2 regions of the Mesorhizobium sp. GW821-FHT07A06 genome follow, and region 2 is predicted to be linked to the other one. Evidence: riboswitches for the same ligand, from Rfam matches in the RefSeq annotation. Region 2 holds a riboswitch; the other holds the start of a gene.

Region 1 (4,299 bases), on a different contig from region 2:
CCTGAGATCGACGACGATCTTGCCGACCGGGCCCGACACCTGGTGTTCATGCAGCCCGACGGCATGGCCAAGCGAGCCGATGACGTCGCTCAGCGGGATCAGCGTCGAACCATAGGCGATCGACAGCAGCACGAGGGCGACGACCGCCACCATGCCCGCCACCATCGCCAACGCGAATCCCTTGTGCCCGGAAAGCGCGCCGGATTTATGCCCGGGGGCAAGAAGCATCAGAACGCTTCCGGATGCATCGCCTTGGCGATCTTGGCGATCGCCTCGATGTTTGCAGGTCCGGGCGTCAGTTCGGCATAGCGCAGCGCCACGAAACGCTCGTTCTTGACCGCGTCCGTCTCCCTCATTGCCGGATGGGCCTTCAAGAAATCGAGCAGTTTCCTGTAGCCGCCGCCATCCTGGTAATCGAGCAGGATGAGGAATTGCGGGTTGCGCGAGGCCACCGTTTCCCAGTCCGTATTGCCCCAGCTGGTGTCCATGTCGGCCATGATGTTGTCGCCGCCGGCGGCCGTGATCATGGCGCTGGGAATAGCGAATTTTCCGGCGGTGAACGGCTTGTCATCGCCGGAATCATAGAGGAACACGCGGGTTCCCTTGGCGCTGCCGACCTTCGCGGTGATGTCGGCGAGTTGCGCCTTCCAGCCGGCAACAAGCTTCTGCGCCTCTGTCTCCTTGCCAAAGATCTTGCCCAGCTTTTCAACATCGCCATAGAGCAGGTCCATGGAAGCCGCCGGGCGGTTCTTGTCGAGATGGACACAGCTTTCGGTCAGCACCAGTGTCTTGATGCCGTGCGGGGCGAGCGTATCGGGCGTCACGTCGCCACCCGGCTTCATGCCATAGTACCAGCCGGCGAAGAAGAAATCGGGCTCGACGGCGACCAGGTTTTCGAGCGTCGGGTATTTGGGCGCGAGTTCCGGGATGGAGCCCTGCTCGGCCTTGAATTCGGGGCCGACCTTGTACCATCCGGTGATGCCGGTCAGGCCGACGATCGACGGCTGCAGCTTCAGCGCGAAGGCCATCTCGGCCATGTTGAGGTCGTGGATGACGGCGCGCTTGGGCGGCGCGTCGAAGGTCAACGGCTTGCCGCAACTGTCGACGGTGACGGGGAAAGCGAAGGCGGTAGAGGCCAGCAAAGAAAAGACGAGCGACAAGGCGAGACGTTTCACGGATTTTGCTCCTTGGTTGAACAGTGCCGATGGGGATGGGTTCGTTCAGGATGGCGGCGCGGCGCGGTTCGGAACATCGAACACGGTCAGTTCGCGGTCCTCGGTGGGATGGCGCAGGCGAAACACGTCGACACCGAAAATCTCGCGGATCAGCTCTTGCGTCAGCGCTTCGCGCGGTGCGGCCAACGCGTGCAGCCGGGCTTCGTTCATCACCGCGACCCTGGTGGCGAAAGGCGCCACCAGGGTCAGGTCGTGAAGCACCGCGATCACCGTCATGCCGAAGCCGGCGACGAGTTCGAGAAGCTCGCCGCGAGCACGCGGGTCGAGATGGTTGGTCGGCTCGTCGAGGAACAACACCTTCGGTTCCTGCGCGATGGCGCGCGCCAGCTGGGCGCGTTGGCGCTCCCCGCCGGACAGCGAGCCGATCGTGCGGCCAAGCAGCGGTAGAAGCCCAGTCCGGCGCAAGGCATCGACGACGATGTCGCGCTCCTCGCTCCTGCGCCTCAGGCCGGCATGCGGAACGCGGCCGAGTTCGACATAGTCGATCACCGCCAGCCGCGGATCCGGCTGGTCGGTCTGGCCGACGACGGCCATGTGCAGGGCCCGCTCGGCTGTCGAGATTCTGTCCAGGCGTCGCCCGCCAAGCTTCACCTCGCCCGAACTTGGCCTGAGCATGCCCGACAGCATGCGCAGCAGCGTCGTCTTGCCGGCGCCATTGGGGCCGATGATGGCGAGACGATCGCCGGTGGCGATGGAGAGGCTGACCGCATGGACCAGATTCCGGCCATTCGCCACGGCACCCAGGTCGCGCGCTTCAAGAAGTGGCATTGTCATCGACTATCCCCCCCAGCTTGCCCGGCGCCGGGATGCGAGCCAGCGTCTTGCCGGCCAGTCGCGGCGGACGTTGTCCGGAATTGCACCAGCCGTCGGCAAGCGAGGCGTAAAGCCTGGCAAATCGCACAAGGTCGCCAACATCGGCCTCGGCATCGACGGAGCCGAAAAGATAGGTGGCCTTGCCCGGAGCCTGGAAGGCTACCGTCAACGGCCGTGCGCAGCCCGCCATGCATTCGACGCCTTCGATCGTGAAGCCATGCGCCACGGCGGGTTCATCGTGGGCCGAGAGCCGGGAGCGCAAATCGGCGCATAGGCTTTCGCCCGACCTGATGCCGGTCGAAACATCACGGCAAAGCGTGCACACGATGATGCGGTGATCGATGGCGCCGTCCAACTTCCGTCACTTTCCAAAACTGGCGACGGAAGGATGTTGGCGAGCCGGCCGACAAGACCGACGTCCACGTTTCCTCCCGGCACACCCCGTCCGGTCAACTTGGTGATGGCAGGTCTCCTGGCTCGCGGGTCCTTGCGCAATCCTGCCTTCCCAGCCTTGCCGGCCAGTGGCATTTCGGATCTTGCTCACCGCTTACAGTTGCGGGGGCAGCCACGGCTTCGACCTCTTGGGTCTCACCGTGTTCCCTTTTCACCCCTCGCCTTTCGACTCGGGGACCATCACCACTCGATCGTAGTTTTCCCCCAATTGCTTCGCAACGGATTTCTCGGTGCATTGTCGATCCCGCCGCGGCGCTCGAATTTTATATGTTATGTAATTACATTACGTCTTAGACGATAGCGCGCGGCGGCGTCAAGTGAGAGCTTGCTGCCGGAAGAAGCCAGCGAGCCAGATGCTGTTGGCTGCGGAGCGTTGCCGTCCGGATTGCGCGGCGAGCGCAATTCCGATCAAACTGCCGCGCGCGAAGGTGGCAAGATGATCCCCTCAATGCGAGGAGCCATGAACCCGACCGAGAAAGCGCTATGGTTCGTCGAGAGCCATCTGCCGGAGGCGATCTCGCTCGACGATGTCGCCCAAAGCAGCGGCGTGTCGCGCTTTCATGTGACGCGCGCCTTCGGCGCCGCCACCGGCCGCTCGGTCATGGGCTACATGCGCGCGCGCAGGCTGACCGAGGCGGCGCGCCGGCTGGCCGGCGGAGCGCCCGACATCCTATCGGTGGCGCTCGATGCCGGCTACAGCTCGCATGAGGCTTTCACCCGCGCCTTCCGCGACCAGTTCGGCACCACGCCGGAGATGGTGCGCGCGCAAGGCTCGACCAACACCCTCGACCTCGTGGAGCCGATCCTGATGGACCAATCCTTTCTTTCCGCCCTCGAACCACCGCGCTTCGAGACCAGCCGGCCGTTGCTGATCGCTGGGCTCGGCGAACGCTACAACTGTGAAACCAGCGCCGCCATTCCGATGCAGTGGCAACGCTTCGGCCCCTATATCGGCAACATTCCGAGCGAGACTGGCGACGTCGCCTACGGTGTCTGCGCCAACGGCGACGATGCCGGCAATTTCGACTACGTCGCCGGTGTCGAGGTCACCGACTTTTCCGACCTTCCAAGGGAACTCAGCCGCGTGCGCATACCCGCCCAGAAATACGCGGTGTTTTCGCATCGCGAACACATCTCGACTATCCGCCGGACCGTCAACACGATCTGGAACAAATGGCTGCCGGCCTCCGGGCACGAGATAGCGGACGCCCCCGAATTCGAACGCTATGGCCCGGAGTTCGATCCGCGCAGCGGCAATGGCGGACTGGAGATCTGGATACCCGTCAAGGCTTAGCAGAGATCACAATTCCAAGTCCCAGGTCTGGCCGACCAGATCCTTGCCGAAGGAGTGGTGCGGTTCTTCCTCGGTCAGTTTGAAGCCGACCGCCTGGTAGATGTGCCGGGCGGCGATCAGGATATCGTTGGTCCACAAGGTCAGCGTGTTGTAGCCCTTCGCACGGGCAAAGCCGATGCATTCCTCGACCAGTCGCCTGCCTATGCCGAGGCCACGCGCCGAAGGTTCGACATAGAGCAGGCGCAGCTTCGCCACCTGATCCGATTTGCGCACGACGAAGACCGAGCCGACCACCTCGCCTTCGCGCTCGGCGATCCAGCTTCGTTCCCATTTCGGGTCGAAGGATTTGACAAATGCCGCGAGGATTTCGGCAACCAGCGCCTCATAGGTTTCGTCCCAGCCATAGTCCTGTGCGTAGAGCATGCCTTGCCGGCGGGTGATCCAGCCGATGTCGCCGACCTGCAGCGGGCGCAACAGATAAGGGATCCTTGGCTCTGCGCTTTC
Region 2 (4,299 bases):
AACGGTCGACTACGTCGAGCAGCTCGGCGAGGTTCAGTTGGTCTATGTCGATATCGGCCGCGCCGACCTGCCACTGGTGACCAAGCTGCCGGGCAATGTCGAGGTCAAGCGCGGCTCGACGCTGCGGCTGACCGCCAATGCCGAGGACTTGCATATCTTCGACACTGATGGGCGATCCTTCGCGCTGCATGAAGCGGAAGCAAAGGCGGCTTAGAAGCCCGTCTCGACAGAAAAAAGCGGCGGGCAAGGCCCGCCGCTTTATTTATAGGATCGACTTTGGCTGTTAGTGGCCGAAGAGGTTCCGGTCGGTGCCCTGGGGCGCGGACTTCTGCACGTCGCCCGACGAATTGAGCAGCTTGTAGACGGGCGAATCGCCGTTGCGGATCGAACCCGTACGCGAGTTGTCGACCGAAGTCGCGGCAGGCTGGTTGGCGCCATTGGAGCCGTAGTTGTCGCTGCCGGCGAAAGCGCTGCCGGAGAGAGCCAGAACGGCGGCGGCGGCAATGATGATCTTGTTCATTTCAAGTCTCCTGAATTTCAAGTTTCAGCAGGGCGGCAGGCAAACCCGCCGCCCTGGAGAATCGGCTGTTAGTGGCCGAAGAGATTGCGGTCTGCACCCTGGACAGACGTCTGAGCAGCCGGTTCCGACTTCCTGATCGACGCGGTGTAAGAGCTGTCGGCCGAAGTGGCAGCGGGCTGGTTGGCGCCGTTGGAGCCGTAGTTGTCGCTGCCGGCGAAAGCGCTGCCGGAGATAGCCAGAACGGCGGCGGCAGCAAGGACGATCTTCTTCATTTCAAGTCTCCTGAATTCTTCGAGTTCCGCCAAGGCGGCGAGCCAGTGCCACCGCCTGCGGGAATCGACTGTTAGTTGTTGCCGAAGAGGTTGCGATCGGCACCCGTGACAGGCGCCTGGGCAGCCGGTTCCGACTTCTTGGTCGAAGCGGTGTACGAACCGTCGACGGCAGCAGTGGCTGCAGGCGCATTCGAACCGTAGTGATCGCTACCAGCGAAGGCGCTGCCGGAAATGGCCAGAAGGGCGGCGGCAGTGAGAACAATCTTTTTCATTTTTGGTACTCCAGTATTTTTACGTCCGTCTAGCGGCGTGTCTTGGGATTAAAATCGCGTCGTTCGGACAGCCCCGATGTGGGAAAGCCTGATGGCCGTTTCCAATCACGAAGTTGTTCCGTGTGGACCAAGAGTCCACCACTTGAAATTGTACCAAAGCCTTCCGGATCAAAGATTTTTCTTTTTGATATCAATCGATTAGATAAAATCACCACCGAGATCACCTGATGTATCGGAGGCTCAGCGTTCACACCGTGCTGTACGCACCGTCAACAGAAACGAACCGTTCGGTTCGATTTTAGAATCTGCTAATAGTCACTTTTCGAAACCATTAACCTTTTCTGCTTCGATTCCGGGCGATTTTCGATAGCCGGCACCATCGTCACCGAGACGCGTTTCGTGGCCGCTGTTTCCGATCCGATCGCTGCGCAGGCGTGTCGCGCCACATGGATGCGATGTCGCTTTCATGCCGATGTCGCATTCGCTGTCGTGATTAGATCATGGCCATCTCAGGTGCCGCTTCGTGACGACGGGGCGGAGAATTGGGAAGCCGGTCAAAGTCCGGCGCTGCCCCCGCAACGGTGGTGGAGTTCAAGTCGCAACGGGAGACCACTGGGCGAAAGCCTGGGAAGGTGTCGCGACCGTCCGAAGGGACACTCCAGAGCCCGGAAACCAGCCCGAGATTTCTAAACTCGACTGATCGCGGTGGGCGGTCAAGAGGTGGATGGTGCATGACCGGCGCTTCGCCGGGACTGCATCCGATCCTTCCTCCATCACCACCATAGTCAGTCCTTAAACACGAGGACAGGACATGGATGCGCGTAACGATATGCTGAGGCTGTTGAACAGCCGCAGAGAGGGTTTCTCGCTGGAGCAGCCCTTCTACACCGACCCGGACTATTTCAAGCTCGACATGGAGCTGATCTGGTACCGCGACTGGCTTTTCATCGGCCACGATTGCGAATTGCCCAAGCCCGGCAGCTTCATCACCGTGCAGATCGGCGACTACCCGGTCGTGCTGGTGCGCGATCAGCAGGGCAAGATCAATGCCTTCCACAATTCCTGCCGCCATCGCGGCAGCAGGGTCTGCAACACGGACAAGGGCACGGCCGCCAAGCTGGTCTGTCCCTATCACCAGTGGACCTATGAGCTCGACGGTCGCCTGCTGTTTGCCCGCCAGATGGCCGACGGCTTCGACAAGAGCCAGTTCGGGCTGAAGCCGGTCGCCTGCGAAAGCGTCGCCGGTTACATCTTCATCTGCCTGGCGAAGGAGCCAGCCGACTTCGCGCCGATGCGGGCGATGATCGAACCCTATCTCAAGCCGCACCGGCTCAGCGAGGCAAAGATCGCATTCGAGAGCACCATCGTCGAAAAGGGCAATTGGAAGCTCGTCTGGGAAAACAACCGCGAGTGCTATCACTGCGCGGGCAATCACCCGGAGCTGTGCAAAACCTTCCCGGAAGCACCGACCGTGACCGGCGTGCAAGGCGCCGACAGCGATCCGGAGATGCTGGCGCACTGGGCCAAATGCGAAGCGGCCGGCCTGCCGAGCAAGTTCCGCATCGACCCGGCGGGGCAATACCGCGCCACGCGGGCGCCGCTGCTGCGCGATGCGGTCAGCTACACGATGAACGGCAAGCGGGCGGTGAAGAAGGACCTCTCCGACAGCGTCTCGGCCGACCGTATCGGCACGTTGATGCACTATCACTATCCGACGACATGGAACCATATCCTGATCGACCATGCCGTCACCTTCCGCGTGCTGCCGATCAGTGCGACCGAAACCGCCGTGACGACCAAATGGCTGGTCCACAAGGACGCGGTCGAGGGCGTCGATTACGATCTTGCCGAACTCACCCATGTGTGGACCGAGACCAACGACCAGGACCGCCGCATCGTCGAGGAAAACGCCCTCGGCATCCTGTCGCCGGCCTATGAGCCCGGTCCCTATTCGGAGCTGCATGAGGGTGGCGTGATCCAGTTCGTCGACTGGTACGCCCGCTTCATCGGCCCGCGCCTCGCCGAAGGCGGCCGGCCGGCGCTGCGCAGCGTCGCCTGAGAGGTTGAGGGATGAATGCGATGACCGACCTTGGCCTCTATCGCCATCTCGATCAGATGGCGCCCTGGAACGACAGGCTGCAGGTGCTGGAAGTGATCGGCGTCAGCGACGAGGCGCCTGACGTCAAGACCTTCACGTTCCGATCGGACAACCAGACCTGGTTCCGCTACAAGCCGGGCCAGTTCGTGACGCTGGAGTTGCCTGCGCCGGACGGGCCGCTGATGCGCACCTATACACTGTCCTCCTCACCGTCGCGGCCGTTCTCGATCTCGGTCACGGTCAAGGCGCAGGCCGGCAGCATCGGCACGCGATGGATGTTCGATCACCTGACACCCGGTTCGCACGTCAAGGCTTATGGGCCGAGCGGGGACTTTTCGCTGCACAGCCATCCGGCGGCCAAATACCTGTTCATCTCGGCCGGTTCCGGCGTGACGCCGATGATGTCGATGCTGCGCTGGCTGAACGACTGCGCGCCATGGACCGATGTCGGCTTCGTCAATTGCGCGCGTCGCGCCGAAGAGATCATTTTCCGCAAGGAGCTCGAGCTGCTCGGCAGTCATATGCCGGGCTTGTCGCTGGGCTTCATGATCGAGGAGCGGTCAAGCCGCGAGGGCTGGTATGGCCATATGGGCCGCATAGACGCCATCCGGCTGCCATTGCTGGCGCCCGATTTCCGTGAACGCGAAATCTTCTGCTGTGGTCCGGACCCTTTCATGCGCGCCGTGCGCGGCATGCTGGAAGCCGCCGGCTTCGACATGACGAAATACCATCAGGAGAGCTTTGCCGCACCCGCGGTGGAGGAAATCCCGGCGCCGTTCGCAACGCCGTCGCAGGATGGCGTGGCCGTTCCCGTCGAGGCCGCAACGCCGATCCGCTTCGCGTTTTCGGACGTCGACGCCGAATGCGTCGCCGGCCAGACCGTGCTGCAGACGGCGCGTGCCTCTGGCGTGCGGATACCCGCGGCCTGCGAATTCGGCCTGTGCGGAACCTGCAAGGTCAAGAAAGTCTCCGGTGCCGTCGAGATGAGCCACAATGGCGGCATCCTCGATCACGAGATCGACGACGGCTTCATCCTCGCCTGCTGCTCGAAGCCGCTATCGGCTCTCGAAATCGAGGCGTGATCGCCTTGCGCTCCAACTGATCGCCGGAAATGTCGGCGCCCTGCCGGCGCCGGTT

Evidence for each region. A riboswitch is a leader RNA that binds a small molecule or an ion and turns the genes downstream of it on or off. The one in region 2 is predicted to bind cobalamin.
Region 1: linked by a shared signal. The riboswitch ahead of AC07SZ_RS02735 (DUF1636 family protein) and the one ahead of AC07SZ_RS14055 (aromatic ring-hydroxylating oxygenase subunit alpha) in region 2 are both predicted to bind cobalamin.

What each region holds. Positions count from the first base shown of each region.
Region 1 covers NZ_JBWKRC010000001.1:553,042-557,340, reverse strand. The annotation lists gene AC07SZ_RS02750 (FecCD family ABC transporter permease) at 1-228, opposite strand, end outside; gene AC07SZ_RS02745 (ABC transporter substrate-binding protein) at 228-1,175, opposite strand; gene AC07SZ_RS02740 (ABC transporter ATP-binding protein) at 1,221-2,009, opposite strand; gene AC07SZ_RS02735 (DUF1636 family protein) at 1,990-2,403, opposite strand; cobalamin riboswitch at 2,494-2,698, opposite strand; gene AC07SZ_RS02730 (GyrI-like domain-containing protein) at 2,962-3,795, shown strand; gene AC07SZ_RS02725 (bifunctional helix-turn-helix transcriptional regulator/GNAT family N-acetyltransferase) at 3,802-4,299, opposite strand, start outside.
Region 2 covers NZ_JBWKRC010000003.1:726,715-731,013, reverse strand. The annotation lists gene AC07SZ_RS14080 (ABC transporter ATP-binding protein) at 1-214, shown strand, start outside; gene AC07SZ_RS14075 (DUF680 domain-containing protein) at 284-520, opposite strand; gene AC07SZ_RS14070 (DUF680 domain-containing protein) at 589-792, opposite strand; gene AC07SZ_RS14065 (DUF680 domain-containing protein) at 864-1,064, opposite strand; gene AC07SZ_RS14060 (hypothetical protein) at 1,380-1,532, opposite strand; cobalamin riboswitch at 1,559-1,759, shown strand; gene AC07SZ_RS14055 (aromatic ring-hydroxylating oxygenase subunit alpha) at 1,876-3,123, shown strand; gene AC07SZ_RS14050 (FAD-binding oxidoreductase) at 3,144-4,244, shown strand.